2 regions of the Streptomyces sp. KL2 genome follow, and region 2 is predicted to be linked to the other one. Evidence: predicted binding sites of a transcription regulator. Region 2 holds the regulator's gene; the other holds the start of a gene.
What was found. Region 2 encodes HrcA, which represses chaperone genes, less so after heat shock. Its sites were predicted from a motif close to TTNGCACTCNGNNNNNCNGAGTGCNAA; they were not measured.
Positions count from the first base shown of each region.

Region 1: the regulator HrcA is predicted to act here: its motif matches at 11,604-11,630, upstream of QPK52_RS16085 (FmdB family zinc ribbon protein).

Region 1 is NZ_CP127170.1:3,537,431-3,553,281, reverse strand. It holds gene QPK52_RS16135 (hypothetical protein) at 1-115, opposite strand, end outside; gene QPK52_RS16130 (GNAT family N-acetyltransferase) at 288-914, opposite strand; gene QPK52_RS16125 (molybdenum cofactor biosynthesis protein B) at 911-1,441, opposite strand; gene moaC (cyclic pyranopterin monophosphate synthase MoaC) at 1,438-1,947, opposite strand; gene glp (gephyrin-like molybdotransferase Glp) at 2,012-3,472, opposite strand; gene galU (UTP--glucose-1-phosphate uridylyltransferase GalU) at 3,477-4,382, opposite strand; gene QPK52_RS16105 (5-formyltetrahydrofolate cyclo-ligase) at 4,634-5,218, shown strand; gene QPK52_RS16100 (penicillin acylase family protein) at 5,312-8,122, opposite strand; gene QPK52_RS16095 (potassium/proton antiporter) at 8,343-9,824, shown strand; gene QPK52_RS16090 (MFS transporter) at 10,124-11,494, shown strand; gene QPK52_RS16085 (FmdB family zinc ribbon protein) at 11,640-11,948, shown strand; gene QPK52_RS16080 (S-methyl-5'-thioadenosine phosphorylase) at 12,052-12,882, shown strand; gene QPK52_RS16075 (RcpC/CpaB family pilus assembly protein) at 13,201-13,755, shown strand; gene mscL (large conductance mechanosensitive channel protein MscL) at 13,864-14,457, shown strand; gene QPK52_RS16065 (hypothetical protein) at 14,480-14,677, opposite strand; gene QPK52_RS16060 (P1 family peptidase) at 14,731-15,783, shown strand.
Region 2 is NZ_CP127170.1:4,106,220-4,122,070, forward strand. It holds gene holA (DNA polymerase III subunit delta) at 1-748, shown strand, start outside; gene QPK52_RS18460 (hypothetical protein) at 849-1,574, shown strand; gene rpsT (30S ribosomal protein S20) at 1,794-2,060, opposite strand; gene lepA (translation elongation factor 4) at 2,283-4,160, shown strand; gene QPK52_RS18475 (AMP-dependent synthetase/ligase) at 4,557-6,446, shown strand; gene hemW (radical SAM family heme chaperone HemW) at 6,595-7,827, opposite strand; gene QPK52_RS18485 (DUF3097 domain-containing protein) at 7,891-8,760, opposite strand; gene QPK52_RS18490 (MBL fold metallo-hydrolase) at 8,849-9,562, opposite strand; gene hrcA (heat-inducible transcriptional repressor HrcA) at 9,755-10,771, shown strand; gene dnaJ (molecular chaperone DnaJ) at 10,772-11,899, shown strand; gene QPK52_RS18505 (16S rRNA (uracil(1498)-N(3))-methyltransferase) at 12,034-12,783, shown strand; gene QPK52_RS18510 (histidine triad nucleotide-binding protein) at 12,861-13,235, shown strand; gene QPK52_RS18515 (ribonuclease Z) at 13,241-14,146, shown strand; gene QPK52_RS18520 (glucarate dehydratase family protein) at 14,394-15,689, shown strand; gene QPK52_RS18525 (carbohydrate kinase family protein) at 15,743-15,851, shown strand, end outside.

The sequences.
Region 1 (15,851 bases), 570 kb from region 2:
AGCGCTCCGTCGGACGAGCCTCGTTGAGTTCGTCCTGCCGGCGGAGCCACATCGGCACCAGGTAGGCGGCCCAGGCCCCGACGATGACTGCGTAGATGAGGCCGCTGCTGCTCACCCACCACACGGTAGAGGGGTTTCGCGAAGGTGATACGCCAATTGGCGCGGTGTGTCGCACGATCCGGCTGATATCTCAACCGTTTTTCGTGATTACGGCGGCCTGCCTCCGCGAATGTGTCCGTCCGATGACTGTAGGGTGTCTTACCCTCAGGCAATATCGAACGTTTATTTTATTTCTGCGAGGCTCCGGGAAGAGAGCGCCGGTGCCAGCGGTTCAGCAGGCCCTCGGGGACGTCCTCCGTGGTCAGCGCGTAGACCAGGTGGTCGCGCCAGGCTCCGTCGATGTGCAGATAACGCGGCCGCAGTCCTTCCTCGCGGAATCCGAGTTTCTCCACCACCCGCCGGCTCGGCCCGTTCTCCGGGCGGATGCAGACCTCGATACGGTGCAGTCCGACGGTGCGGAAGCAGTGGTCCACGGCGAGCGCGACGGAAGTCGGCACCACACCGCGTCCGGCCACTTCCCGGTCCACCCAGTAACCGATGTGGCCCGAGCACATCGAGCCCCAGGTGATGCCCGCGACGGTGAGCTGGCCGACCAGCCGCCCGCGGTACTCGATCACGAAGGGCAGCATCCGGCCCGCCTGCGCCTCCGTCCGCAGGTGCCGGACCATCTGCCGGTACGTCGGGCGGCGCGGCGGCAGGCGGCCGGGCAGGGCGGGCGGGACGGTGGCCTCCCAGGGGCGCAGCCAGTCGCGGTTGCGCTGGTTCACCTCGCGCCAGACGCGGTGGTCGCGCAGCCTTATGGGGCGGAGGGTGATGTCACCGTCCGTCAGCTCGACCGGCCAGGGTGCGTTCAGTGGGGTGCGTCCTTCCTGGGGTGGTCGCCGCCGTGGATCTGGTCCACGGCGTGCGGCAGTAGGGGCTCCAGGACGGCCAGGCCGTCGCGTACGCCTCCGGTGGAGCCGGGGAGGTTGACGATCAGGGTGCGGCCGGCGACGCCCGCGACGCCGCGCGAGAGGGCTGCGGTGGGCACCTTGGGCCTCCCGGCGGCGCGGATGGCCTCGGGGATGCCGGGGACCTCGTGGTCGAGCACGGCCCGGGTCATCTCCGGGGTGCGGTCGGTGGGCGAGATGCCGGTGCCGCCGGTGGTGAGCACCACGGCGTAGCCGTCGGCCACGGCCTCGCGCAGTACGTCCTGGACGGGCTCGCCGTCGGGGACGACCCGCGGGCCGTCGGTGGCGAAGCCCAGCGCGCGCAGGGCCTCGGCCAGCAGCGGGCCGGTGGTGTCGGAGTAGACGCCCGCGGCGGCGCGGTTGGAGACGGTGACGGCCAGGGCTCGGCGGCCCACGGGCACGGGCCCGGAAGCGGGTGCGGACTCGGTCATCGGCCGCGGCTCCAGTCCCCGGAGGCTCCCCCGGTCTTCTCCTCCACCCGCACGTCCGTGATGACGGCCCCCTTGTCGACGGCCTTGACCATGTCGACGACCGTCAGCGCCGCGACCGACACGGCCGTCAGCGCCTCCATCTCCACACCCGTGCGGTCGGTGGTGCGCACCGTGGCCGCGATCTCCACCGCGTCGTCGGCGACGGCGAGGTCGACCTTCACCCCGGACAGCGCCAGCGGGTGGCACAGCGGTACGAGGTCGGGGGTGCGCTTGGCGCCCATGATCCCGGCGATACGGGCGACCGAGAGCGCGTCGCCCTTGGGCACGCCCTCGCCGCGCAGCAGTTCCACCACCCTGGGGGAGACGCGTACGCGGCCGGTGGCGCGCGCCGTGCGGGCGGTGACGTCCTTGGCCGAGACGTCGACCATCCGGGCCGCGCCCGCCTCGTCGATGTGGGTGAGGCCGGCGGCCCCGTCCGTTGGACTCCCCTGTCGCGCGCTGCTCATCGCTCTCCCGCGTCGGTCCGCTCCGGACGACAACGGTACCCGCCGCGGCGCGGGCACCGCCGCCTCAGTCCAGGAGCACGACCTCCAGTTCGTCGCCCCGGGCGACCTCCGTGGTCCGCTCGGGTACGACGACCAGCGCGTCGGCGCGGGCCAGGGAGCCCAGCAGATGGGAACCGGGGCCGCCCACCGGGCGGACCGTGCCGTGTTCCTCCCCGGCGGCCGGGGGCCGGTACCGGCCGCGCAGGAACTGGCGCTTGCCCTCCGGAGAGGCGATCGGCTCCTCGCACTCCAGGCGGGCGGTGACCGTGCGCCGGGTGACGGGTTCCAGACCCATCAGGGCGCGCAGGGCGGGGCGGACGAACAGTTCGAAGGAGACGTAGGAGCTGACCGGGTTGCCGGGGAGGGCGAACAGCGGGATCCGGTCGGGGCCGACCAGGCCGAAGCCCTGCGGCTTGCCGGGCTGCATGGCCAGGCGGCGGAACTCCACGCGGGCGGGGGGCCGGCCCGCGCGGTGCGCGCCGGGGGCCCGCGGCGTGCCGTCGGTGCCGGTGGCGCCCTCGGGGGCCCCGGACTCCTCGGCGTCCCCGCCGCCCTCACCGTCCCCGTCCTCCTCGGCGCCCCCGTCGCCCTGCGGCTCGGCGCCGCCCAGCACGGTGCCCTCCAGGCCGGTGAGCGCCTCCTTGACCACGTCGTACGCGCCGACGCTTACGCCGCCGCTGGTGACGATGGCGTCGGCCCGGGCGAGCTGGTCCTCGATGACGGTGCGCAGGGTGGCGGCGTCGTCGGCGACCGCGCCGACGCGGTAGGCGATGGCGCCGGCGTCGCGGGCGGCGGCGGTCAGGGCGAAGCTGTTGGAGTCGTGGATCTGGCCGGGTCCCAACGGCGCGCCGGGGCGGACCAGTTCGCTGCCGGTGGAGAGCACCACCACGCGCGGGCGCGGCCGTACGGTGACGGTGCCGCAGCCGACGGCGGCCAGCAGGCCGATCTGCGCCGGGCCCAGGACGGTGCCTGCCTCCAGGGCCACGGAGCCGGCGCGTACGTCGCCGCCCTTGCCCCGCACGTACTGCCGCGCCGTCACCGGGCGGTGGACGCGGACCTCGCCGGCCGCGCCGGACGGGTCGGCGCTGTGGGCGGCCATGGCGTCGGCCCGGCCGCCGCCGGTGCCGCCGTCGGTCCACTCCACGGGGACGACGGCCTCGGCGCCGGGCGGCAGCGGTGCGCCGGTCATCACGCGGGCGGCCCGGCCGGGGCCGACCTCGGGCAGCCGGCCGGCGCCCGCCACGACGTCGCCGACGACCTCCAGCACCGCCGGGTCGTCCTCGCTCGCCTTCTCCACGTCGGCGACGCGCACCGCGTAGCCGTCCATGGAGCTGTTGTCGAAGGGCGGCAGGGAGACGGGCACCAGGACGTCCTCGGTGAGCACGCAGCCCTGGGCGTCGAGCAGGTGCAGCTCGATGGGCTCCAGCGGGCCCACCGACCGCAGGACGTCGGCCAGGTGCTCGTCGACGGACCAGGTACGGCTCAAGTGCCTACAGCTCCTCTTTGACGAAGTCTCGCAGCCAGGCGCGGAAGTCCGGGCCCAGGTCCTCGCGCTCGCTCGCCAGCCTGACGATGGCGCGGAGGTAGTCCCCGCGGTCGCCGGTGTCGTAGCGGCGGCCCTTGAATACCACACCGTGGACCGGGCCTCCGATGGACGGGTCGGCGGCGAGGGTCTGGAGGGCGTCGGTGAGCTGGATCTCGCCGCCGCGGCCGGGCTCAGTCTTGCGCAGCACCTCGAAGACGGCCGGGTCCAGGACGTAGCGGCCGATGACGGCCAGGTTGCTGGGGGCGTCCTCGGAGGACGGCTTCTCCACCAGGTCCGACACGCGCACGACGTCGTCGTCGCCGGTGGGCTCGGCGACGGCGCAGCCGTAGAGGTGGATGCTGTCCGGGTCGACCTCCAGCAGCGCCACGACGCTGCCGCCGTAGGTCTCCTGGACCTCGATCATCCTCGACAGCAGCGGGTCGCGCGCGTCGATGAGGTCGTCGCCGAGGAGGACGGCGAAGGGCTGGTCGCCGACGTGCGGGGCGGCGCACAGCACCGCGTGGCCCAGGCCCCTGGGGTCGCCCTGGCGCACGTAGTGGATGGTGGCCAGGTCGGTGGACTCCTGGACGCGGGTGAGCTTGGTCTCGTCGCCCTTGCTGCGCAGCACCTCCTCCAGCTCGTAGTTGCGGTCGAAGTGGTCCTCCAGCGGGCGCTTGTTGCGGCCGGTGACCATCAGGACGTCGGGGAGGCCGGCGGTGACGGCCTCCTCCACCACGTACTGGATCGCGGGCTTGTCGACGACCGGCAGCATCTCCTTCGGGGTGGCCTTCGTCGCCGGAAGGAAGCGGGTGCCGAGCCCGGCGGCCGGGATGACGGCCTTGGTGATCCGCCGTGTACGCGAGGTAGTCATGTCTGCACCATAGCCGTTGGTTTGTGACGTAAAGCGCACGTCTGACTGGTCCGTTGCGGTTCACGGGGAGTCGTCCCGGCGCTTGGGGCCGCGCTGGCGCGCCATCAGGATGATAATGCGCCTGCCATGGCGAGGGACTGGCGTAATCGAGCCGGGGAGATGAACACGGCGTGAAGGACGACGGAACCACCGGAGCACACCGGGGTACGCGGGCGGCACCGGGGACGGCGGCGGAAACGGCGCCGGGGACGGTGGCCGCCGAGAAGCGGGCACTGCGGCGCGCCCTTCTGGCGGCGCGGGCCCATCTGCCGGAGGACGGCGTCCACCGGGTCGCCGGTGCGCTCGCCCGGCACGCCCTGGAACTGCCCGAACTGGCCGGGGCGCGCACCGTCGCCGCGTACGTCTCGGTGGGGCGCGAGCCCGACACCCGCGCGCTGGTGGACGAACTGCACTGGCGCGGCGTACGCGTGCTGCTTCCGGTGCTGCTGCCGGACGACGACCTGGACTGGGCCGCGTACGAGGGCGCCGAGTTCCTCTCCCCCGCCCGCCGGGGGCTGCTGGAGCCCACCGGTCCGCGGCTCGGGCCGCAGGCCGTGACCGGGGCCGAGGTCGTGCTGCTGCCGGGCCTGGCGGTGGACCGGCGCGGGATGCGCCTGGGGCGCGGCGGGGGCAGCTACGACCGGGTGCTGGCCCGGATCGAGGCGTCCGGGGCCGCCCCGGCGCTGGTGGTGCTGCTGCACTCGGGCGAGTACCTGCGCCGGGTGCCGGCGGAGCCCCACGACCGTCCGGTGCACGCCGCGGTGACCCCCGAGGGGGTGCACCGCTTCACGGCGTGAGACCGGCGGGCGCGGGGCTCGCGGCGGGGTCCGGGCGGTGGGCTCGGCCGGCCGGGCCGCTGGTGGCGGCGCCGCGGTCACGGCGCCGCGGGGTCACGGAGTGAGGGCCATGGTGTCCTCGGTGGCGTCCTCGACGGCGTCCGGGCTGAACGCCCAGTCCAGTTGCCCGCCCTCGGCCCAGATGTCCGTCTGGTCCACGTAGTTGGAGTGGTAGGCGTGACCGGAGGCGCCGGCGAGGTTGATCCAGCTCGACTCGTCGAGGTCGGCCAGGTTGACCACCATCCGCATCGACGGCACCCAGACCACCTCGTAGCCGCCCGCCGCGTTCCAGCCGGTGGCGTTGACCGCCGCCTCGCCGCCGCCGAGGTCCCAGGGGCCGCGGTTGAGCAGGTGCTGGACGAAGCCGGGACCCTCGGTGCCCAGGGTCTGGTTCTGGAGCATCAGCCGGTGCAGACGGCCCCAGCTCCAGGTCTCGATGTCCTTGCCGAGCTTGGTGGTCAGCTCCCAGCGGGCGTCCTTCATGGCGCGGGCCAGCAGCGCGTCGCGGTCGCCCTCGCCCTCCTCGAAGCGGCTGCCGGGGGTCCACCAGCCGCTGTCGGGCTCGTCCAGCAGCGTGCGCACGACCTCGTACCAGCGGTCGCCGCCGTCGGGCTGCGCGGACTCCGGGGCGCGGGTGCCGCACTCGCGGACGGTGCGCGGGTTGCCGCTCAGGTCCTCGATGGGCCCGGACTCGTCGGCCGGGCGGACCCGCAGGCACTCGCCCTTGACGCGGACCTCCTTGGGGAGCTTGTTGCCGAAGCCGAGCTTGAGGAGGTTGCGCCACACGCCGTTGAAGTAGGCGGCGGGCGCGGAGTCGGCGTCCTGGGTGTAGTCCCAGCCCTCCAGGAGTTCCTGCGCCTGGCGGACGTAGGGGTCCTTGACGTCGATCTTCAGCAGGTAGGGCACCAGGATCTTGGCTATCTCGCTGCTGTTGTCCAGCTGCATGGTGCGCATGTCGTCCGTGGAGACCTTGCCGCCGTCCTTGATCTTGGACTGGATGAGGTCGTCGATCCGCTGGCTGCGCGCGCCGTAGCCCCAGTCCTCGGTGAGCGGGTAGGGGTACTTCCCGGCGTCGATCACGGCCTGGTTGGCGGTGACGATGTAGCCGCGCTCCGGGTTGTACTCCCAGGGCAGGGCCTCCTGCGGTATGTAGCTCTTCCACTCGTAGTCCGAGTCCCAGCCGGGCGCCGGGTAGCGGCCGTCGTGGCCCTCGGCGCGGACCGGGATGCGGCCGGGCGCCTGGTAGCCGATGTTGCCCTCGGTGTCGGCGTAGACCAGGTTCTGGGAGGGGACGGCGAACTTCCGGGCCGCCTTGCGGAACCCCTCGAAGTCGCCGGCGGCGTTCAGCTCGAAGACCGCGTCCATCGTTCTGGAGGGCTCCAGAGCCGTCCAGCGCAGCGCGACGGCGTAGCCCTTGCCGCGGTCGGGGGCGACGTCGCCGACGGGGGCGTGGTCGCCGACGCCGGCCAGCTCGCCGCTGCGGTCGGAGACGAGGGGGCCGTGGTGGGTGGAGCGGACGGTGATCCTGCGGTCCTCGCCGCCCGCGACCTTGATGACCTCCTCGCGGGTGTCGTACGGGATCTTCTTGCCGTCGTAGAGGTACGTCCCGTTCTCGATCTTCTCCAGGTACAGGTCGGTGACGTCGGCGCCGAGGTTGGTGAAGCCCCAGGAGATGTCCTGGTTGTGGCCGATTATCACGCCGGGCATGCCGGAGAAGGTGAAGCCCGCGACGTCGAAGGGGCAGGCCTCGCCGACCGAGTTGCAGTGCAGGCCCATCTGGTACCAGAGGGAGGGGAGCTGCGGGGCCAGGTGCGGGTCGTTGGCGAGCAGCGGCTTGCCGGTGGTCGTGTACTCGCCGGAGACGACCCAGGAGTTGGAGCCGATGCCGTCGCCGCTGGGGCCGAGGAGGGCCGGGATGGAGTCGAGGGAGGCGGCCAGGGCCGCGAGTTGGGTCTGCACGCCCTGACCGGTCTGGTCCGCCGGGGCGTCCTGGGCGGCGCCGTCGGGGGAGGCGGCCCCGCCGGGGACGGCTGTGCCGGGATCCGGGGTGCCCGGGTCCGCGGTGCCGGGATCCGCGGCGCCGTTCTGCGCGGTGCCCCCGTCCTGCGGAGCGGTGCCCTTCGGGTCGTAGGCGCCGTCGAGGGCGCTGACGGCGCCGTCCCGGACGATCGGCTTGTTCCGGTCGTAGGGGTAGTCCGGGTAGAGCGCCTCGATCTGCTTGTTCGTCAGGCGGCTGGAGAGCAGGGCCCGGTCTATCTCGTCCTGCATGTTGCCGCGCAGGTCCCAGGCCATGGCCTTGAGCCAGGCGACGGAGTCCACCGGCGACCACTTGTGCGGCTTGTAGTCGCTGACGAATCCGAGGGCCGCGTACTCCAGGGAGAGTTCCGCGCCGCTGCGGCCGCCCAGGTAGGCGTTGACGCCCTCGGCGTAGGCCAGCAGGTACTTCTTGGTCGTCTCCGACAGCTTGGTGTCGTACTCCTCCTGCGCCACCTTCCGCCAGCCCAGGGTGCGCAGGAAGGCGTCGGTCTCGACCTGGCTCTCGCCGAACATCTCCGACAGCCGGCCGGCCGTCAGGTGCCGCCGTACGTCCATCTCCCAGAAGCGGTCCTGGGCGTGGACGTAGCCCTGGGCGCGGAAGAGGTCCTCGGCGCTGTCGGCGTAGAGCTGGGGTATGCCGTACTCGTCGCGTTTGACGGTGACCGGGGCGGAGAGGCCGTCGAGCTGTACCGAGCCGGTCGTCTGGGGGAAGGACGCGCGGACGGTGCCGACGCTCCAGTAGGCGCCGTAGCCGACGCCCGCCACGAGCAGCAGCACGACTGCGATCACGAGAAGGCGGGCGCGTCGCGGGGTCTTCTTGGCGGGCATCGCTGTCCTTCGAGGGCAGGGTGGGACCAGAGGTGCTGGAGCAACCATAGGACGAGCCGGGTCACCGGTCGGCAGGGAGTCTGCGCATCGGGAGCCGAAGGTTCAAGCGATGGTAAATTGTTAGGCAATGAAATGACTTCCCGGCGGCCGGGTCCCGGCCGCCGTCTCCGCATGCCCACGGAAGGACCGGCTTCTGACTGTCGACCGCCTCAACGAACTCATGCTGGTCTCCGCGCTCGTGCTGCTCGTCGCAGTCGCGGCCGTCCGGCTCTCCTCCCGCACGGGGCTCCCCAGCCTCCTGATCTACCTCGGCATCGGACTCGTCATCGGGCAGGACGGGCTCGGGGTCGAGTTCGACAACGCCGAACTGACCCAGGTGCTGGGCTACGCGGCGCTCGTGGTGATCCTCGCCGAGGGCGGTCTGGGCACCAAGTGGCGCCAGATCCGCCCGGCGATGCCCGCCGCGGCCGTACTGGCGACCGCGGGCGTCGCGATCAGCGTGGGCGTCACCGCCGCGGGGGCCCACTACCTGGTGGGGCTGGACTGGCGGCCGGCGCTGATCATGGGGGCGGTCGTCTCCTCGACGGACGCCGCGGCGGTCTTCTCCGTGCTGCGCAAGATGCCGCTGCCGCCCCGCCTGACGGGGATGCTGGAGGCGGAGTCCGGGTTCAACGACGCGCCGGTGGTGATCCTGGTCGTCGCCTTCGCCTCGGCCGGCCCGATGGAGTCGTGGTACGTCCTGATCGGGCAGATCGCGCTGCAGCTGGCCATCGGGCTCGCGGTGGGACTGGCCGTCGGCAAGCTGGGCGAGTACGGACTGCGGCAGGTCGCGCTGCCCGCATCCGGCCTGTACCCGATCGCGGTGATGGCGCTGTGCGTGCTGGCGTACGCCGGGGGCGCACTGGCGCAGGGCAGCGGGTTCCTGGCGGTCTACGTCAGCGCGGTCGTCCTCGGCAACTCCAGGCTGCCGCACCGCCCGGCCACCCGGGGGTTCGCCGACGGCATGGCGTGGATCGCGCAGATCGGCCTGTTCGTGCTGCTCGGTCTGCTGGCGACCCCCTCGGAGCTGCTGCGCGACTTCTGGGCCGCGCTGGCGGTCGGACTGGCGCTGACGCTGGTGGCGCGGCCGGTGTCCGTGGTGCTGTGCACCCTGCCCTTCCGGCTCCCGTGGCGGGAGCAGACGCTGATGTCGTGGGCGGGGCTGCGCGGCGCGGTGCCGATCATCCTGGCGACGATCCCCATGGTCGACCAGGTGGAGGACAGCCGGCGGATCTTCAACATCGTCTTCGTGCTGGTCGTGGTCTTCACCCTGCTCCAGGGGCCGACCCTGCCCTGGGTCGCCCGCCGGCTCGGGCTGGACAAGACCGACGGCACCCAGGACCTTGACATCGAGTCGGCCCCGCTGGAGCGGCTGCGCGGGCATCTGATCGCGGTCTCCATCCCCGACGGCTCGCGCATGCAGGGCGTGGAGGTGGCCGAGCTGCGGCTGCCGAAAGGCGCGGCGGTCACCCTGGTCGTGCGGGAGGGCAGCAGTTTCGTGCCCTCGCCGTCGACCGTCCTGCGGCACGGCGACGAACTGCTGGTGGTCGCCACCGACGCGGTGCGGGACGCCGCCGAGCGGCGGCTGATGGCCGTGGGCCGGGGCGGCAAGCTGGCGGGCTGGCTGGGGACGGCGGGCAGCTCGGCGCTGCGGGAGGACTGAGGAGGGCGGGAACGGGGGCACGGGCGGGGCGGTGAGGGGCGGCGGAACGAGGGCGGGGAGGCACGGGCGGGGCGCGGCCGGGTCTGCGGGGTGATCGGCTACCCTGAGGCCGTACGTTTGTCCGACTTTCGGAGCTACCGGAGTTTCGACCCCGCCTGATGCAGGGCCGGCACGGCCGCCCGGCCGACCACACGCCGCGGTCCGTGCGAGAGGACGGCCTTCGGCGTGCCCCCGCCGTACCGCGACACCGCGCGCCGTACGGCCCGCGGCGCGCTACCAGGCGGCAGAAAGGTACGGCCGTGGCCACCGCGGTCACTCCCGTCACGAACCGGAAGCCCGGCTACCGGGACCTGCTGCGCACGCCCGGTGCGTGGACGTTCCTGCTGCCCGGCTTCCTGGCCCGCCAGCCCTTCGCGATGCTGACGCTCGGCATCGTGCTGCTGGTCGAGGACACCACCGGATCGTTCGGCACGGCGGGCGCCGTCTCCGCCGTGACCGGCGTGTCGATGGCCCTGTTCGCACCCCGCAGCGGCCGGCTCGCCGACCGCTTCGGCCAGCGCGCGGTCCTGGTGCCCGGGGTGCTGCTGCACGCCGCGGCCGTGGGCGTACTGGCGGCCCTGGCACTGTCCCGGGCGCCGCTGTGGGCACTGCTGCTGGCGGCCGTGCCGGCCGGCGCCTCGGTGCCGCAGGTCGGCCCGATGGTGCGGGCCCGCTGGGCGCACCTGCTCAGGGGCGGGCCGGGCTCACCGGACGGATCGGGCCCGCCGGGCGGGCCGGGCGGGGCCCGGCTGCTGTCGACGGCGGCGGCGTTCGAGTCGGTCACCGACGAGCTCACCTTCGTCATCGGCCCGGTCCTGGCCACCGCCCTGTGCACCGGGGTGCACCCGGCCGCCGGACTGGCCGCCGAGGCGGCCCTGACCATCGTCGGCGGACTGCTCTTCGCGGCCCAGCGCCGTACCGCGCCCCCCGCCCACCGCCGCGCCCGGGGAGCGGACGGCGCGCCGCACGCCTCGGCGCTGTCGGTGCCGGGCGTACGGGTGCTGATCGTCGCCTTCCTGGGCATCGGCGCGGTCTTCGGCGGGATGCAGGTGTCGATGGCCGCCTTCACCGACTCCATCGGACGGCCGGGCCTCAACGGCGTGCTGTACGGGATCTTCGCCGCGGGCAACATGCTCGCCGGTCTCGTCTTCGGCGCCCTGACCTGGCGCTCGGCCCCGCAGCGCCGACTGCTGGCGGCGTACGCGCTGCTGACGCTGACCACCGCGCCCCTGTGGGCGGTGGACGTGGTCCCGCTGCTGGCCGTCCTCGGGCTGCTGACCGGCATGGGCATCGCGCCGAGTCTGATCACCGGCTTCACCCTGGTGGAGCGGCTGGTTCCGGCGGGTGTGCGCACCGAGGCGTTCACCTGGATGGCCGGTGCGGTGGCGCTGGGGCAGGCCGTCGCCGCGTCGGCCGCCGGGCAGTTGACGGACGGCTTCGGGGCGAGCGCCGGATTCACGGTGCCGCTGGCCGCCACGGCGCTGGCGCTGGTGACGGTGGCGGCACTGCGCGGATGGCTGAAGCCGGACGGCGGACAGGAGGGGGACGGGCAGACGGACGACGGGAAGGCCGGCGACGGGCGGCCGGGCGACCGGCGACCGGGCGACGGGAAGGGCCCGCGAACCGGGTGACGGAGGGCGCCGGAGGGAGGACGGGGAAGGGGCCCCGGGGCGTGGCGAGGGTCACCGTCCGCCGCTCCCGGTGGACTAAGCCGCCGGAATACTGCACCATGGTGCGTCGTTAGCACTCCACAGGGAAGAGTGCCAGGAGGAGCAAGTGCCGACCTATCAGTACCAGTGCACCGAGTGCGGCGAGGGCCTGGAAGCGGTTCAGAAGTTCACCGACGACGCACTCACCGAGTGCCCGAGCTGCAAGGGCCGCCTGAAGAAGGTGTTCTCCGCGGTCGGCATCGTCTTCAAGGGCTCCGGCTTCTACCGGAACGACAGCCGCGGCTCCTCGTCCGGCAGCCCGTCTTCGTCGTCTTCGTCTGCGGCGTCGTCGTCTTCGTCGGCCTCCTCTTCCTCCGAGAAGAGCTCGGGCTCGTCCGGCGGCTCGTCGTCCAAGGCCGGCTCCTCGGCGGCCTGACCCGGTCCCGCCCTCCGGCCCGGAGCCGGAACCCGCCTTTCCCGGCCCCGTCGCGGTGCGCACCGCGACGGGGCCGCGGCGTCGGGGGCTAGTGTGTTCGGCCATGAGCGCACAGGCGGAGACAGGCGTCATCGGCGGATCCGGGTTCTACTCGTTCCTGGACGACGTGTTGGAGGTCGCGGTGGACACGCCGTACGGCGAGCCCAGCGACTCCCTCTTCATCGGCGAGATCGCCGGGCGCCGGGTGGCCTTCCTGCCCCGGCACGGCCGCAAGCACCATCTGCCCCCGCACCGCATCAACTACCGGGCCAACCTGTGGGCCCTGCGCTCGGTCGGCGTACGGCGGGTGCTGGGGCCGTGCGCGGTGGGCGGTCTGCGGCCCGAGTACGGGCCCGGCACGCTGTTGGTGCCGGACCAGCTCGTGGACCGCACCAAGTCGCGCGTCCAGACCTACTACGACGGCGAGGCGCTGCCCGACGGCTCGGTGCCGAACGTGGTGCACCTGTCCTTCGCCGACCCCTACTGCGAGACGGGCCGGGCGGCGGCCGTCGCGGCCGCGCGCGGGCGCGGCTGGGAGCCGGTGGACGGCGGCACCATGGTGGTGATCGAGGGGCCGCGCTTCTCGACCCGCGCGGAGTCGCGCTGGCACGCGGCGCAGGGCTGGTCGGTCGTCGGGATGACCGGGCACCCCGAGGCGGTCCTCGCCCGCGAACTGGGCCTGTGCTACTCCTCGATGGCGCTGGTCACCGACCTGGACGCCGGCGCCGGGACCGGCGAGGGCGTCTCGCACGAGGAGGTGCTCCAGGTCTTCGCGCAGAACGTCGGAAGGCTGCGCGAAGTGCTCTTCGACACGGTGGCCGGGCTGCCGGCGGAGCGGGACTGCGCCTGCGCGACGGCGCTGGACGGGCTGGACCTGGGGATCGAGCTTCCCTAGGGGGTTCTCCAGGAGCCGGCCGGTGGCGCCGCGGGAGCGGCGGGCGGTGGGGACGGCACGGAGCGACGCAGGGAACGGGTGCGGCTCGTGCGGTTCCTGTGCCTCGTGTGGGTGAGCGAGTTGTCCACAACCGGTGGGTGGTCCACAGGGCCCGGCGGATTCCCGCGGGACCGGACATCGTCGGGGTGCTCCCAGCACAAGGCGGTGACCCCGATGTCCTCTTCGTCCCTCCAGTCCGCGCCCCCTCCGTCCCCCTCCCCCTCCCCCTCCACGCCCCACCCCCTTCCTCCGCCCTCATGCCCTCCGGCCGCCGGCCCCGTGCCGGAGTTCGAGCCGGTGCGCGCCGGGCGGGGCCCCCTCGGCCCCCTCCGCGCGGCGGGCCGGTGGTTCCGGGCGGTGGCGCTGCTGCTGGCCGTCGTCTCCGCGGGCGCGGCCCTGTGGGGAGCGCCCGGGGACGCGGGCGGGGACGCGGATGGAGACGGGCACCGCGCACTCCCGGCGGCCCGGCCCGCGGCCGGAGAAGCACCGGCGGGTCCGGCCCCGCCCGCGTCCCCGGACGGCGGGGAGGACGGCACGACGGTGGACGCCCCGGTGCGGATCCCCGACGCGGAGGCGGTACGACTGCTGCGCCCCGGGGACAGGGTGGACGTGCTGGCCACACCCGCCGCCGCCCCGGGCGCCGGCCCGGTGGATCGCGCGCGGACCATCGCCCGGAACGTGCCGGTGGCGGCCGTGCCGGAGCCCGCCTCCGGCACGGAGGCGGGCTCCGGCGGCCGGGAGGGGGCGCTGGTGGTGCTCTCGGTGCCCCGGCCGACGGCCGCCCGGCTCGCCGGAGCGGCGGCGCACTCCCGTCTGGCGGTGACACTGTGCTGACCACCGCCCGCCGGGGACCGGACTGGACAGTCCGCGCGGATTTCGTGCAGCGTGTGCTGCGTTCACCCGGCGGAGGCCGGAGCACGTGCGCGGAGGAGAGGCAGTCCGTTGAGCGAGAAGCAGGGCGTCCTGGCCGGGTTCAGGTCATTCCTGATGCGGGGCAACGTGGTCGACCTGGCCGTTGCCGTCGTCATCGGGGCGGCCTTCACCAAGATCGTGAACTCGGTGGTGGAGGGTGTCATCAACCCGGTGGTGGGCTCCATCGGTCCCAAGGACCTCGACCGCTACCAGTCCTGCATCCAGAGCCCGTGCGAGTTCGATGCGGCGACCGGTGCGGCCGTCAGCGGTATCGCGATCAAGTGGGGCTCGGTGCTGAGCGCCGCCCTGACCTTCCTGATCACCGCCGCGGTCGTCTACTTCCTGATGATCGTGCCGATGAACAAGTTCAAGGAGCGGCTGGACGCGCTGAGCGCCGAGGAGGCCGCGGAAGCGGCCGCGACTCCGGCCCAGAAGACCGAGGTGGAGCTGCTCACCGAGATCCGCGACGCGCTGCTGGCCCAGCGCGACGGCAACGGCGGCCCGGACGCCGCCCTTCTGGCGGCACAGCGCAGCGCCTCCGGGGGCGGCGTCGTCCGGCCGGGCACCGAGGGGCCGTCCGGTGCGTCCGGGGATACGTCCGGGGGCCCCTCCGGGAAGGCCTGACCCGGGCGTTCCCCGGATCGCCTCACAGATGGTGCGGTGGCTTCTCGTCCAGGAAGCGGGCCAGATCGGCAGCACCGCCGTCGCCGCCCGCCTCCGGGCGCTCGCCCCAGCCGCGGTCGGTGTCGTCGGCCGAGGGCCGGCTCAGCGGGTCGGAGAAGTCCAGCGCGGAGGCCGGGTCGCGGGGCGCGGCGCCGTGGCCGGGGGTGGCGGGGGTGCTCATCCCTCCAGAGTACGGCGGTCCCGGCCCGTGCCAGTGAGGAGGATCATGGCCTCATGAACGCCTCGAGGGTCAACGACGCACTGACGGATGTCCAGGGCCTGCGGGTCGGCCACGCACAGCGGATCGGCGACGGCTGGCTGACGGGCACGACCGTGGTCCTCGCCCCGGAGGGCGGGGCGACCGCCGCCGTGGACGTGCGGGGCGGCGGGCCCGGCACCCGGGAGACCGACGCCCTGGACCCGCGCAACCTGGTGGAGCGCGTCGACGCCGTGGTGCTGACCGGGGGCAGTGCCTTCGGGCTGGACGCCGCCTGCGGGGTGACGGCCTGGCTGGAGGAGCGCGGCAGGGGCTTCCCCGTGGGCCCGGAGCCGGACCAGGTGGTACCCGTGGTTCCGGCCGCATGTCTCTTCGACCTGGGCCGGGGCGGCTCCTGGCGGGCCCGTCCCGACGCGGCGCTCGGCCGGGAGGCGGCCGGGGCGGCCGCCCGTACGAGCGTCGGCGAGCCGGTCCCCCAGGGCAACGTCGGAGCCGGTGCGGGGGCTGTGGCGGGCGGGCTCAAGGGCGGAGTGGGCACCGCGAGCACGGTCCTGCCCTCGGGCACCACGGTGGGTGCGCTGGCCGTGGTCAACGCGGTGGGCTCGACTCTGGACCCGGCCACCGGAGTGCTCTACGGCGAGCTGTACGGCAAGCGCCCGGTCTTCCCCTCCGAAGCCGAGCACGCCGAGGCGCTGCGGTCCCTGGCCGCCGCCCAGCAGGAGTCGGAGCGCCGTTCGGCCGCCTCCGTACGGCCGCCGCTCAACACCACGCTGGCCGTGGTGGCCACCGACGCGCAGCTCACCCCCGCCCAGGCGCAGAAGCTGGCGGGCACCTCCCACGACGGGCTGGCCCGCGCGGTCCGCCCGGTTCATCTGCTCACCGACGGGGACACCGTCTTCGCCCTGTCCACCGGGGCACGCCGGCTGGAGGCGGAGGAGGTCAACGACGTGCTGGCGGCCGGGGCCGACACTCTGACCCGGGCGGTGGTCAAAGCGGTACGGGCCGCGGAGGGCGTGGACGGCCCGGGCGGGGTGTTCCCGGCGTACCGCGACCTCTACCGCCGCCCCTGAACCGGTACGGCTCCGTTCCCCGGCGTCGCCTCGCCACGCCGCCCCACCGCCACCGCCCCACCACGCCG
Region 2 (15,851 bases):
GGACCTCGCGGCGGACACCGTCAAGGACGTCAAGGCGTATCTGGGCTCCCCGGCCGAGGAGATCACCCTGATCCTGGTGCACGCGGGCGGCGCCAAGGGCAAGGGACTGCTGGACGCCGCGCGCAAGGCGGGCGCGCGCGAGGTCGCCTGCCCGAAGATGACCAAGCCCGCCGACCGGCAGGCGTTCGTGCGCGGCGAGTTCCGCGCCGCCGGACGGTCGGCCACCCCGGAGGCATGCCAGGCCCTGGTGGAGATCCTCGGCAGCGACCTGCGCGAACTGGCCAGCGCCTGCTCCCAGCTCACCGCCGACGTCGAGGGCACCATCGACGAGGCCGTCGTCGCCCGCTACTACAGCGGGCGCGCCGAGGCATCCAGCTTCACCATCGCCGACCGGGCCGTGGAGGGCAGGCTGCCCGAGGCGCTGGAGGCACTGCGCTGGTCACTGTCGACGGGCGTGGCCCCGGTGCTGGTCACCAGCGCCCTGGCCCAGGGGGTGCGGGGCATCGGCAGGCTGATGTCGGCCCCGCGCGGGATGCGTCCCGGCGACCTGGCACGTGAGCTGGGCATGCCGCCGTGGAAGATCGACCGGGTCCGCCAGCAGATGCGCGGCTGGTCGGCGGCCGGGGTGTCGGCGGCCCTGCGCGCGGTGGCCGAGGCCGACGCGGCGGTCAAGGGCGGCGGCGACGATCCGGAGTACGCCCTGGAGAGGGCCGTCATCACCGTCGCCCGCGCGGCCCGCTCCCGCTGAGCCCGGCGCCCGTCCTCACCACGGCGGCTTGACCGCGGCGTGTGCCGCCGGAATCCTCGTGGCCGGCCGATCGGGTCCGGACAGGGAACGGGTGGGGCGGATGAGAGCCAGACGGTGGGCGGTGTGCGTGGCGCTGGTGGCGATGTGCTTATCGGCCGGCTGCGGTTCGGGGGAGAGGGACGACGGCCCCCGGCCGCCGGCGGACTCCTCGTCCCGAGACGCCGCCTCGGCCGGGGAGTCCCCCGGGCAGGAGCCCGGTGAGGAGAAGCCCTCCGGGCCCGCGGTGACGGTCACCGACGACGAGGGGTACCGCTTCGAGGTCGTCGGGATGGGTGCGGGGACGGTTCCGGAGATCGGGGAGGAGACCGGCGGGGAGGCGGTGTCGGCGCGTCCCGGACACGTCTTCGTCCACGTGGACGTGGCGGTGAGGAACCTCCAGAAGGACCGGAGCGCGCCGCTGGGCGACATCCTGACCCACTGGCGGATCGACGTGCCCAGGAGCGCGGCGCCGCAGGAGAACACCCTGCGGCAGTGCGACAGCCGCTCCGAGCACTGCGCCGACAAGGTCTCGTGCCTGCGGACGGACGCGCCGCCCGGCGAGGACGGTGACATGGGCGGTCTGGGCGAGAAGGACCGGACGATACCGGCGGGCGCCACCTGGAGGCTGCGGTGCTTCCTGGGGCAGAGCACCTTCGCGAGCGTCTCCGGCGCGAAGGAGGTCAGGGACTCGGTGGACCCCGGCCGGGTCCGGCTGCTGCGGGTCGAGGACGCCGGCGGGTTCACCGTGGAGGAGAGCGGCGTCGACCTGGAGATCCCCCTGGGCTGAGCACCGAACGTGGGCTGGGAACCGAACGCGCGCTGCCCGCCGTGGGGGATCACGGCGGGCAGTCGCTTCAGGCTCTCGGCCCGGGACTTCTCGGTGCGCCGCACCCGCGTGGCGAACGCAGGCCGCGTGCGGCGCGGTGGGCCGGTACGGAGCGGTGAGAGGGTCCGCTGGAGTCCGCTTCGGCACCGGGGCGGACCGTCGGCCGACGGTCCGGGGGATTCAGCCCTTGAGAGCGGAGACCTTCTGGGCCAGCGCCGACTTCTTGTTGGCGGCCTGGTTCTTGTGGATCACGCCCTTGCTGGCGGCCTTGTCCAGCTTCTTGCCGGCCAGGCGCGCGGCCTCGGCGGCCTTCTCGGCGTCACCGGCGGCGATCGCCTCGCGGGTGCGGCGGATCGCGGTCTTCAGCTCGGACTTGACCGCCTTGTTGCGCTGGCGGGCCTTCTCGTTGGTCTTGATCCGCTTGATCTGGGACTTGATGTTCGCCACGAAAGAGCCTTCTCGGGTGTGATGAGGTGTGATTCCGTGCCCCTGTCTCCCCGTGCGGTCCCGTCGCATCCGTCCGCGCGCCGGGCCCCGCGCGAGGGCAATGAGACACAGTCGGTCAGGTTACCAGCAGGCCTGATCGGCTCCCAAACCGGACCGTAAGCGCCACTCGTGGGACGATGGGGGAGACGTACCGACCCGAGCCATGACCCGACAGGACCCTGCGTGCCCGCGACCCCATCGAACGTGCCGGAGCCGAGCCGTACCGACCCGGCGCTGATCCGCAACTTCTGCATCATCGCGCACATCGACCACGGCAAGTCGACGCTCGCCGACCGGATGCTCCAGCTCACCGGTGTCGTCGAGCAGCGCCAGATGCGCGCCCAGTACCTCGACCGCATGGACATCGAGCGCGAGCGCGGCATCACGATCAAGTCCCAGGCGGTCCGCCTGCCGTGGGCCCCCACCGAGGGCGAGGACAAGGGGACGACCCACATCCTCAACATGATCGACACCCCCGGGCACGTCGACTTCACCTACGAGGTGTCCCGCTCGCTGGCCGCGTGCGAGGGGTGCATCCTCCTGGTCGACGCCGCCCAGGGCATCGAGGCCCAGACTCTCGCCAACCTCTACCTGGCGATGGAGAACGACCTCACGATCATCCCCGTCCTCAACAAGATCGACCTCCCGGCCGCCCAGCCGGAGAAGTTCGCCGCCGAGCTGGCGCACCTCATCGGCTGCGACCCGTCGGAGGTGCTGAAGGTCTCCGCCAAGACCGGCGAGGGCGTCGAGGCGCTGCTGGACGAGGTCGTGCGGCAGGTCCCGGCCCCGGTCGGCGTCGCGGACGCCCCCGCCCGCGCCATGATCTTCGACTCGGTCTACGACGCCTACCGCGGCGTCGTGACGTACGTGAAGGTCGTCGACGGCAAGCTCTCCAAGCGCGAGCGCATCCAGATGATGTCCACCGGCGCCGCCCACGAACTGCTGGAGATCGGCACCAACAGCCCGGAGATGCTGCCCGCCGACGGTCTGTCCGTCGGTGAGGTGGGGTATCTGATCACCGGTGTGAAGGACGTGCGCCAGTCCAAGGTCGGCGACACCATCACCCAGTTCTCCAAGGGGGCCACCGAGCCGCTGGGCGGCTACAAGGACCCCAAGCCGATGGTGTTCTCCGGCCTGTACCCGCTGGACGGCTCGGACTACCCCGAGCTGCGCGACGCCCTGGACAAGCTCCAGCTCAACGACGCCGCGCTGGTCTACGAGCCGGAGACGTCCGCCGCCCTCGGCTTCGGCTTCCGCGTGGGCTTCCTCGGCCTGCTGCACCTGGAGGTCATCCGCGAGCGCCTGGAGCGCGAGTTCGGGCTCGACCTGATCGCCACCGCGCCCAACGTGGTCTACCGCGTGGACATGGAGGACGGCACCGAGCACGTCGTCACCAACCCCAGCGAGTACCCGACGGGCAAGGTCGCCCAGGTGCACGAGCCGGTCGTCCGCGCGACGGTGCTGACCCCCAACGACTTCGTCGGCGCCGTGATGGAGCTGTGCCAGTCGCGGCGCGGCAACCTGCTGGGCATGGACTACCTGTCCGAGGACCGCGTCGAACTGCGCTACACCCTTCCGCTGGCGGAGATCGTCTTCGACTTCTTCGACGCCCTCAAGTCCAAGACCCGCGGCTACGCCTCGCTCGACTACGAGCCGACCGGCGAGCAGACCGCCGACCTGGTCAAGGTCGACATCCTGCTGCACGGCGACAAGGTGGACGCCTTCTCCGCGATCGTCCACAAGGACAAGGCGTACAGCTACGGCGTCAGGATGGCCTCCAAGCTGCGCGAGCTCATCCCGCGGCAGCAGTTCGAGGTGCCCATCCAGGCTGCCATCGGCTCGCGCGTCATCGCCCGCGAGACCGTCCGCGCCATCCGCAAGGACGTGCTCGCCAAGTGCTACGGCGGTGACATCTCCCGCAAGCGGAAGCTGCTGGAGAAGCAGAAGGAGGGCAAGAAGCGCATGAAGGTGGTGGGCCGGGTGGAGGTCCCGCAGGAGGCCTTCATCGCCGCGCTCTCCTCGGACTCCGACGGCGGCGGCGAAGCCAAGGGCAAGAAGTAGGGGTCCGCCCGGGTCCTGCCGGGGCCGGCCGTACGGGCCGGTGTACGGCCGGAGCCGCAGGACGGAGCGTCTGTGAGGGTGCCCGCCGGCCCGTACGGGCCGGCGGGCACCCTCACACGTGCGGGGCCCATCCGCGGGCGCACGGGCGGACAGCGGGGTATGTGGTGTATGTATCGCACAGGTCACGGCTTCACGTAGGCGATGTGCAAGCCCTTTCAAGGCGGGGCCTTCCGCCTTAGGCTGATCGCCCGCTCGGTTGTTACCCGCGAGTCACTCAATACGCACATACCAGTACGCACAGCACGGAACCGTTCCACCCCTTCCCCACCCCAGCACTCGCGGTGGGCCGAGCCTTGAGCCACCCCCCCTGCACCGTCGCGGGCCCCGGAGGATGTTGTGAGCGACCACCAGTCCCTGATCGAGAACCGTCCGCCCTCGGTGGCGAACCTCTTCCTGGAGCGCATCGAGGCGACCCCGGAAGGCGAGGCGTACCGCTACCCCGTGCCCCCCGCCTCCGGTGAGGGACCGGACGAGTGGCGCTCCTACACCTGGGGCGAGGCCGCGCGGCGCGTCTTCTCGATCGCCGCGGGCCTGATGGACCTGGGCGTGAGGCCCGAGGAACGGGTCGCCATCGCCTCCAACACCCGGGTCGACTGGATCCTGTGCGACCTGGGCGTGCTGTGCGCGGGGGCGGCCACCACGACCGTCTACCCCAGCACCAACGCCGAGGAGACCGCCTACATCCTCGCCGACTCCGAGAGCCGGGTGCTGATCGCCGAGGACGCCGGGCAGCTCGCCAAGGCCCGCGAGCGCCGGGCGGAGCTGCCGAACCTCGCCCATGTCGTCGTCATCGAGGCGGAGGGCGCCGTGGCCGCCGAGGGCGACCCGGAGGGCTGGGTGCTGTCGCTGGACGAGCTGCGCAAGCGCGGCGAGGCGTATCTGGAGGAGCATCCCGAGGCGGTCAAGGAGACCGTCGGCGCCCTGCGCTCCGACCAGCTCGCCACCCTGATCTACACCTCCGGCACCACCGGCCGGCCCAAGGGCGTACGGCTGCCGCACGACGCCTGGTCCTACATGGCCAAGGCCATCACCGCGACGGATCTGGTCCGCGCCGACGACGTGCAGTACCTGTGGCTGCCGCTGGCGCACGTGTTCGGCAAGGTGCTCACCGCGGCCCAGATCGAGGCCGGCCACGTCACCGCCGTGGACGGCCGGGTCGACAAGATCATCGAGAACCTCCCGGTCGTGCAGCCCACCTACATGGCCGCCGTACCCCGGATCTTCGAGAAGGTCTACAACGGGGTCGCCGCCAAGGCGCGGGCGGGAGGCGGCGCCAAGTACAAGATCTTCAAGTGGGCCTCCGGGGTCGCGCGCGAGTACGCCAAGGTCACCCAGGACAACTTCCGCCGCACCGGCACGGCCTCCGCGCCCGCCGGCCTGAGGGCGAAGCACGCGATCGCCGACAAGCTCGTCTACGCCAAGCTCCGTGAGGCCTTCGGCGGCAGACTGCGCGCCTGCGTCTCCGGATCCGCCGCCCTGGCCCCGGAGATCGGCTACTTCTTCTCCGGCGCCGGCGTCCACATCCTGGAGGGCTACGGACTCACCGAGTCCAGCGCCGCCAGCTTCGTCAACCCCGGCGAGGCGTACCGCACCGGCACGGTCGGCAAGCCGCTGCCCGGCACCGAGGTGCGCATCGCCGAGGACGGCGAGATCCTGCTGCGCGGCCCCGGCATCATGCAGGGCTACCACAAGCTGCCGGAGAAGACCGCCGAGGTCCTGGAGGAGGACGGCTGGTTCCACACCGGCGACATCGGCGAGCTGTCGGAGGACGGCTACCTGCGGATCACCGACCGCAAGAAGGACCTGATCAAGACCTCGGGCGGCAAGTACATCGCCCCGGCCGAGGTCGAGGGGCAGTTCAAGGCGGTCTGCCCATACGTCTCCAACATCCTGGTGCACGGCGCCGACCGCAACTACTGCACCGCGCTCATCGCGCTCGACGAGCCCACCATCATGGGCTGGGCCGAGGAGCACGGGCTCGGTGGGAAGAGCTACGCGGAGGTCGTCGGCTCCGAGGAGGTCCACAAGCTCGTCGACGGCTACGTCCAGCGCCTCAACGAAGGCCTCCAGCGCTGGCAGACGATCAAGAAGTTCCGGATCCTGCCGCGCGACCTGGACATCGAGCACGGCGAGCTCACCCCGAGCCTGAAGCTGAAGCGGCCCGCGGTGGAGAAGGAGTTCGGCCACCTGATCGAGGAGATGTACGAGGGCGCCCGCGAGGCGTGAGGCCGGGGGCGCCGCCCCCGGACTGCTCCCGGACCGCTTTCCCGGACCGCCCCCGCCGGGCCCTGGCGCCCGGCGGGGGCGGCCGTACGGGAGACGCGGGGCGGGGAGCGGGGGACGGAACGAGGCGGGCGGGGACGGTCCGGTCCGCTCAGTCCACCAGGTCGCGGACCACCGCGTCGGCCAGCAGCCGGCCGCGCAGGGTCAGCGCCGCGCGCCCGCGCTCGTACGCCTCCGGGCGCAGCAGCCCGTCCGCCAGCGCCCGCTCGGCGGCGCGCGCCCCGGCCGGGGCCAGGACGTCCAGCGGTACGCCGTCCACCAGCCGCAGCTCCAGCAGGATCCGCTCCACGCGCCGGTCCCCGGCGTCCAGCACCTCGCGGCCCACGCCCGGTGAGCGGCCCTCGGCGAGCGCCTGGGCGTACGCGCCCGGATGCTTGGCGTTCCACCAGCGCACCCCGCCGACGTGGCTGTGCGCCCCCGGACCGGCGCCCCACCAGTCGGCGCCCGTCCAGTACAGCTCGTTGTGGCGGCAGCGAGCGGCCTCCGTCACCGCCCAGTTCGACACCTCGTACCAGTCGAGGCCGGCCGCCGACAGCATCTCCTCGGCGATCAGGTACCGGTCGGCGTGCACGTCGTCGTCCGTCATCGACACCTCGCCGCGCCGGATGCGGGCGGCCAGCCGCGTGCCGTCCTCCACGATCAGCGCGTACGCCGAGACGTGGTCGGGCCCGGCGCCGAGGGCGGCCTCCAGCGAGGCCCGCCAGTCGTCGTCGCTCTCGCCGGGGGTGCCGTAGATCAGGTCCAGGTTGACGTGCTCGAAGCCCGCCGCGCGGGCCTCGGCCACGCACGCCTCGGGGCGGCCCGGGGTGTGGGTGCGGTCCAGCACGGCCAGCACGTGCCGCCGGGCGCTCTGCATGCCGAAGGAGATCCGGTTGAAGCCCGCCTCGCGCAGTTCGGCCAGGTAGGCCGGATCGACGGACTCCGGGTTGGCCTCCGTGGTGACCTCCGCGTCCTGCGCCAGCCCGAACTCCTCGCGGATCACGGCCAGCATCCGCCCCAGGTCGGCGGCGGGCAGCAGGGTGGGGGTGCCGCCGCCGACGAAGACCGTCTCCACCGGCCGGGGGTCGTCGCCGAGCACCTTGCGGGCCAGCCGCACCTCCTCGGCCAGCGTCCGCGCGTAGTCGTCCCGCGAGGCGAGGGCGCCCCCGGAGCCGCGCAGCTCGCTCGCGGTGTAGGTGTTGAAGTCGCAGTAGCCGCAGCGCGTCGCGCAGTACGGCACGTGCAGGTAGAAGCCGAGGGGGCGCCGCGCCGCGCCCGCCAGGGCGTGCGCGGGCAGGGAACCGTCGGCGGGGACGGGCTCGCCGTCGGGGAGTGCGGAAGGCATGGGGTCCATTGTCCCGCACCCCTTCCAGGACCGGGCCCCGTGCGGCCGCCCGTGCGGCCGGGTTCACGGACCGGCGGGGCCGCCCGTCGGTCCGCCCACCGTGACGTGGTCGATCAGCCGCTCGACCGGGCCGAGCAGCCCCGGCTCCAGATCCGTGTAGTCGCGCACGCTCCCCAGGATCCGCTTCCACGCCGCGCCGGTGTTCTCCGGCCAGCCCAGCGCCCGGCACACCCCCCTCTTCCAGTCCTGGCCGCGCGGCACCTCGGGCCAGGCGTCGATGCCCAGCGCGGACGGCTTCACCGCCTCCCAGACGTCGATGTACGGGTGGCCGACGACCAGCACGTTCTCGCCGGTGACCCGGGCGGCGATCCGGGACTCCTTGGAACCGGGCACCAGATGGTCCACCAGCACTCCCAGCCGGGCCCCGGGGGTGGGACCGAACGCCTCCACGACGGCCGGGAGGTCGTCCACGCCCTCCAGGTACTCCACGACCACGCCCTCGATCCGCAGGTCGTCGCCCCAGACCTTCTCCACCAGCTCCGCGTCGTGGCGCCCCTCGACGTAGATGCGCCCCGCCCGCGCCACCCGGGCGCGGGCGCCCGGCACCGCCACCGACCCCGAGGCGGTGCGCCGGGGCGCCTGCGGAGCGGGCGGGGCCACCGCCCGCGGCCGGACCAGGGTGACGGCCTTCCCCTCCAGCAGGAAGCCGCGCGGCTCCATCGGGAAGACCCGGTGCCTGCCGAAGCGGTCCTCCAGCGTGACGGTGAACCCCTGCGCCGTCTTCTCGCAGCGCACCACGGCCCCGCAGAAGCCGGTCGTGACCTCCTCCACCACCAGGTCCGGCTCGGCGGGCACCTCGGGCGCGGGTCTGCGGTTCCCCGGGGTCCGCTTCCACGGAGGGGTCAGGTCGGGGCCGTACTGTCTGCTGCGCATGCGGTCATTGTGTTACGCGATCCCCACCGCGAAACCCGGGGCGGAAAGCGGAACCCGCCGTGAAACCTGCCGCGTCACCCGTCACCCGTCACCCGACGCCGAAGCGCTCCGCCAGCGCGTCGCGCTGGGCGCGGACGAAGGCGGCGTCCACCACCGCCCCGTGGCCCGGCACGTACAGCGCGTCCTCGCCGCCCAGGGCGAGCAGCCGGTCCAGCGCGGCCGGCCAGTGGACGGGGTGGGAGTCCGGGCCCGCCTGCGGCTCGCCGGACTCCTCCACCAGGTCGCCGCAGAAGACTACGTCCGGCCCGCCGAGGGCGCCGGGGACCACGACGGCCAGGTCGTGGGCGGTGTGCGCCGGGCCGACGTTGGCCAGGAGCACCTCCCGGCCGCCCAGCCGGACGGTCAGCTCGCCGACCACCCGGTGGTGCGGGTGGACGAGCACGTCGACCGCCTCGGCCGCCTCCCGCGGGTCCACACCGTGCCGTACGGCGTCCTCGCGCAGCCCGTCCTTGGAGTGGACCAGCAGGTCCTCGATCCCCACCGCCCCGTAGACCTCCACCCCGGCGAAGGCCGACGCGCCCAGGACGTGGTCGAAGTGCGGATGGGTCAGCGCCACATGGGTCACCGGCCGCCCGAAGCGCTCGTGCAGGTACCGCCGGAGGCGCGCGCCGTCACCCAGCGTCGCACCCGTGTCGACCACCAGCACTCCCGACTCGCCCGCGACGGCCCCGACGGTCTCGTCCCAGCCGGGCATGCGGCGGCGTACGACTCCAGGCGACAGCTCTTCCCAATCCGTCTCCATACCGCGACGCTAGCGCCATCACGCGGGCGGTGCCCGCCGGGGATGTGGTGCGGATCGCCCTCCCGGTCGGCGGCCGCCCTTGCCCTGGCCGTGGTCACCGGCCGTACACTGGCACAGGGTGACTGGCACTCACCGGCTGAGAGTGCCAGGGAAGAGGACCGGAAGAGACGGCCGGACGGGAGGTGCGCCCAGATGCTCAGCGAACGCAGACTCGAAGTCCTGCGCGCCATCGTCCAGGACTACGTGGGCACCCAGGAGCCGGTGGGGTCCAAGGCCCTCACCGAGCGGCACAACCTCCAGGTCTCCCCGGCCACCGTGCGCAACGACATGGCGGCCCTGGAGGACGAGGGGTACATCGCCCAGCCGCACACCAGCGCGGGCCGCATCCCCACCGACAAGGGGTACCGCCTGTTCGTCGACAGGCTGGCGGGCGTCAAGCCGCTGTCCAAGCCGGAGCGCCGGGCGATCCAGAACTTCCTGGAGGACGCCGTCGACCTCGACGACGTCGTCAGCCGCACCGTGCGGCTGCTGGCCCAGCTCACCCGCCAGGTCGCCGTCGTCCAGTACCCCTCGCTGACCCGTTCGACCGTCCGCCACGTCGAGTTGCTGCTCCTGGCCCCCGCGCGTCTGATGCTCGTGCTGATCACGGACACCGGGCGGGTCGAGCAGCGCATGGTGGACTGCCCGGCCCCCATCTCGGAGTCGTCCCTGGCCGATCTGCGCGCCCGGCTCAACAGCCGGGTGGTCGGCGAGCGCTTCTCGGAGGTGCCCAGGCTGGTGCAGGACCTGCCGGAGTCCTTCGACCAGGAGGACCGCGGCACGGTCTCGGCGGTGCTCGCCACGCTCCTTGAGACACTGGTGGAGGAGACCGAGGAGCGGCTGATGATCGGCGGCACCGCCAATCTCACCCGCTTCGTGCACGACTTCCCGCTGACCATCCGGCCGGTGCTGGAAGCTCTGGAGGAGCAGGTCGTCCTGCTCAAGCTGCTGGGGGAGGCGAAGGATCCGGGCATGACGGTGCGAATCGGTCATGAGAATGCTCACGAGGGACTGACGTCAACGTCGGTCGTCTCGGTCGGTTACGGTTCGGGAGACGAGGCGGTCGCCAAGCTCGGTGTGGTCGGACCGACCCGGATGGACTACCCCGGAACGATGGGAGCGGTACGCGCAGTGGCACGTTACGTCGGACAGATCCTCGCGGAGTCGTAAGTGGCAACCGACTACTACGCGGTCCTGGGCGTGCAGCGCGATGCCTCGCAGGACGAGATCAAGAAGGCCTTCCGCCGGCTCGCGCGCGAACTGCATCCCGACGTCAACCCGGACCCGAAGACGCAGGAGCGGTTCAAGGAGATCAACACCGCCTACGAGGTGCTCTCCGACCCGCAGAAGAAGCAGATGTACGACCTCGGCGGCGACCCGATGGGCGGCGCGGGCCGGGGCGGCGGCTTCGGCGGGGGCTTCGGCAACTTCTCCGACATCATGGACGCCTTCTTCGGCGCCGCCTCCCAGCGCGGGCCGAGGTCCCGCACCCGGCGCGGCCAGGACGCCATGATCCGGCTCGACATCGAGCTGGACGAGGCGGCCTTCGGCACCACCAAGGACATCCAGGTGGACACGGCGGTCGTCTGCACCACGTGCAGCGGCGAGGGCGCGGCCCCGGGCACGTCCGCGCAGACGTGCGACATGTGCCGCGGCCGCGGAGAGGTCTCGCAGGTCACCCGGTCCTTCCTGGGGCAGGTCATGACCTCGCGCCCCTGCCCGCAGTGCCAGGGCTTCGGCACGGTCGTGCCCACCCCCTGCCCGGAGTGCGCCGGCGACGGCCGGGTGCGCTCGCGGCGCAACCTGACGGTGAAGATCCCGGCCGGTGTCGACAACGGCACCCGCATCCAGCTCGCCGGCGAGGGCGAGGTCGGCCCGGGCGGCGGCCCGGCGGGCGATCTGTACGTCGAGATCCACGAGGTGCCGCACCCGGTCTTCCAGCGGCGCGGCGACGACCTGCACTGCACGGTCACCATCCCCATGACGGCCGCGGCGCTGGGCACCAAGGTCCCGCTGGAGACGCTGGACGGCATGGAGGAGGTCGACATCCGGCCCGGCACCCAGTCCGGCCAGTCGATCCCGCTCCACCAGCGCGGCGTGACGCACCTGCGCGGCGGCGGCCGCGGCGACCTGATCGTCCACGTGGAGGTCCAGACGCCGAACAAGCTGGACCCGGAGCAGGAGGAGCTGCTGCGCCGTCTGGCCAAGCTGCGGGGCGAGGAACGGCCGACAGGCCAGTTCCAGCCGGGGCAGCAGGGGCTGTTCTCGCGGCTGAAGGACGCTTTCAACGGGCGCTGAGGCGGCACTGAGACGGCACTGGGACGGCGCTGGGGCAAGGCGGCCGGTTTCCGGTGGGCATGGCAGGATGCCGCCATGCCCACCGAGCTGATCACCCCGGCCGCCCGGCCGGGGCACCCCGCCGGGCGGCCCTCGTGACCGCCCCCGTCTTCCTGGCCGAGACCGCCGCCCTGGCCGGCGCCGCTCCCGGCGCCGTACTGGCGCTGGAGGGGCCCGAGGGCCGGCACGCCGTCGCGGTACGGCGGCTGCGCGCGGGCGAGGAGATCGTCCTCACCGACGGCGCGGGCACCGGGGCCTTCGGCACCGTCGCGGCCGTCGAGGGGAAGGACCGGCTGGAGGTCGCCGTCGCCGAGGTGCGCACCGAGCCGGAGCCGCGCCCGCGGATCACCGTCGTCCAGGCCCTGCCCAAGGGCGACCGGGGCGAGCTGGCCGTGGAGACGATGACGGAGACGGGCGTGGACGCGATCGTGCCGTGGTCCGCGTCGCGCTGCGTCACGCAGTGGCGGGGCGAGCGAGGGCAGAAGGCGCTGCGCAAGTGGCGCTCCACCGCGCGCGAGGCCGGCAAGCAGTCGCGCAGGCTTCGCTTCCCGGAGGTCGCCGAGCCGGCCACCACCCGGCAGCTGCTCCCGCTGCTGTCGTCCGCCGCCTTCGCCGCGGTCCTCCACGAGGAGGGCTCGGAGCCGCTGGCCGCCGCCGAACTGCCCGCCGAGGGCGAGCTGGTGCTCGTCGTCGGTCCGGAGGGCGGGGTCGCGCCGGAGGAGCTGGAGGTGTTCGCGCGGGCGGGCGCGCACCCGTACCGGCTGGGCCCGAGTGTGCTGCGCACCTCCACGGCGGGTACGGCGGCGGCGGCGCTGCTGCTGGGACGCACCGGCCGCTGGTCCTGATCACCGGCGCCCGGGCCGGGGTACGATCTGCGTCGCGTACCGACCGATCGAATCCATCCACAGCGGGAGGCGCCACCGTGGCGGAAGAACCGCAGGCGGACTGCCTGTTCTGCAAGATCGTCGCGGGGGACGTCCCGGCGACGGTCGTCCACGAGACCGACACCACGCTCGCCTTCCGGGACATCAACCCGCAGGCGCCCACCCATGTGCTGGTGATCCCCAAGGAGCACCACCCCGACGCCGCCGCGCTGGCCGCCGCCGCCCCCGGGCTGGCCGCCGACGTGCTGCGCGCGGCGGGCGAGGTCGCGGCACAGGAGAACATCGCCCCGCCCGGGGGCGCCACCGTCGGCTACCGGATCGTGTTCAACACCGGCGCGGGCGCCGGGCAGACCGTCTGGCACGCGCACGCCCACGTCCTCGGCGGGCGCGGCCTGAACTGGCCTCCCGGATAAATCCGTTGTCCGTACGCGAACTGGTCGTGCTGGGCACCGCCAGCCAGGTGCCCACCCGCCGGCGAAACCACAACGGCTATGTGCTGCGCTGGGACGGCGAGGCGCTGCTGTTCGACCCCGGTGAGGGCACCCAGCGCCAGATGCTCCGCGCGGGCGTGGCGGCCCACGACCTCACCCGGCTGTGCGTCACCCACTTCCACGGCGACCACAGCCTGGGGCTGGCCGGGGTCATCCAGCGCATCAACCTCGACCGGGTGCCGCACCCGGTCACGGCGCACTACCCGGCCAGCGGGCAGCGCTTCTTCGACCGCCTGCGGTACGCCACCGCCTACCGGGAGACGGTCGAGCTGCGCGAGGAGCCGGTCGTCGCCGACGGCACGCTGGCCGTCACCGGCGCGTACACCCTCCAGGCACGGCGCCTGTCCCATCCGGTGGAGTCCTACGGCTACCGCCTGGTCGAACCCGACGGGCGCCGGATGCTGCCCGAGCGGCTCGCCGCCCACGGCATCTCGGGTCCCGACGTCGGCCGCATCCAGCGCGAGGGCGAGCTGCGCGGGGTGACCCTCGACGAGGTGAGCGAGACCCGCCCCGGGCAGCGCTTCGCCTTCGTGATGGACACCCGGCTGTGCGACGGCGTGCACGCGCTCGCCGAGGGCTGCGACATGCTGGTCATCGAGGCCACCTTCCTCGACGAGGAGGAGGCCCTGGCACAGGAGTACGGTCATCTCACCGCGGGCCAGGCGGCCTCCGCCGCGGTTCGGGCGGGGGTGCGGCACCTGGTGCTCACGCACTTCTCGCAGCGCTACGACGATCCGGCCCGGTTCGCCGCCCAGGCCCGGGCGGCGGGGTTCGCCGGGGAGCTGACCGTGGCCGAGGACCTGATGCGGGTGCCGCTGCCCCGGCGGCGCTGACGGCCCGCGCCCCGGTCGCCCGCCCTTCTCCGCGCGCTGCCCCTCCGCGCCCGCGCCCGTACCGGCCTGCTCCGGCCCGCGCCGCCGCGCGCCCTTTTCCGGAAACGTACGGGCACCCTTGACGCCTTCCTGCGCCGTACCTAGTCTCCGTTTCCGCACGTAGACAAGGTTCACATAGGAGAACGGACCGACGGCGGGAAGGCCCCGGCGCCCGCCGCCGTCGGCCCCGGCCCGACAGGAGTCGCCGATGAAGGACCTGACCGTCGCCGAGGTGCGCCTCACCCCGATCCTCGTCGCCGACCCGCCCCTGCTCAACACGCAGGGCGTCCACCAGCCGTACACCCCGCGCCTGATCGTCGAGGTGGTCACGGCGGGCGGTGTCACCGGGGTCGGGGAGACCTACGGCGACACCGAGTACCTGGAACTGGCACGCTCCTTCGCCCGGCGGCTGCCCGGGCACCCGGTCAGCGACCTGAACGGACTGCTCGCCCTCGCCGGAGCCCTCCCCCTGGACGGCCACCGGACCGACGGCTCGGTGGACGTGGGCGGGCTGCGCGGCGTCCGGACAGCCGACAAGCTGCGGCTGTCCGTCGTCTCCGGCTTCGAGGTGGCCTGTCTGGACGCCCTGGGCAGGACGCTGGGGATGCCCGTGCACGCCCTGCTCGGCGGGAAGGTGCGCGACCGGGTCGAGTACAGCGCCTACCTGTTCTACCGCTGGGCCGCACACCCCGGCGGCGAGGCGGCCGCAGGCGACGACTGGGGCGCCGCCCTCGACCCGGACGGGATCGTCGACCAGGCCCGCCGCTTCGCGGCCGACCACGGCTTCGGCTCCTTCAAGCTCAAGGGCGGGGTCTTCCCGCCCGAGGAGGAGGTCGCCGCCGTCCGGGCGCTCGCCGAGGCCTTCCCCGGCAGGCCCCTGCGGCTGGACCCCAACGGCGCCTGGTCGGTGGAGACCTCGCTGAAGGTCGCGGACGAACTGCGCGACGTGCTGGAGTACCTGGAGGACCCGACCACCGGCACGCCCGCGATGGCCGAGGTCGCCGCGCGGGCCGGAGGGCTGCCGCTGGCCACCAACATGTGCGTGACCACCTTCCCCGAGATCGCCGAGGCGTTCACCGCCGGCGCGGTCCAGGTCCTGCTCAGCGACCACCACTACTGGGGAGGGCTGCGCAACACCCAGCAACTGGCCGCGGTCTGCCGCGCCTTCGGAGTCGGGGTCTCCATGCACTCCAACACCCACCTGGGCGTCAGCCTCGCCGCCATGACCCATGTCGCCGCCACCGTCCCCGGCCTGGAGCACGCCTGCGACACCCACTACCCCTGGCAGGCCGAGGACGTGCTCACCGAGCGCATCGCCTTCCTCGACGGCGCCGTCACCGTCCCCGACGCCCCCGGACTGGGCGTCACCCTCGACCGCGACCGCCTCGACGCCCTCCACCGCCGCTGGCTGGCCGACGACGGCTCGATGCGCGACCGGGACGACGCCGCCGCCATGCGCCGGGCCGATCCGCGGTGGAAAACCCCCTCCGTACCGCGCTGGTGACGCCGTCCGCAACCCGCCGACGGCCCACCGCGCCGATCGTGCACACTGGCCGCATGCTCGACCCGCTCGCCGCGCTCCGCACCCCCGACGACCCGCCCTGCGACGTCTACCTGACCGGGACGGTCTTCCTGGACATCATCTTCACGGGCCTGGACTCGGCGC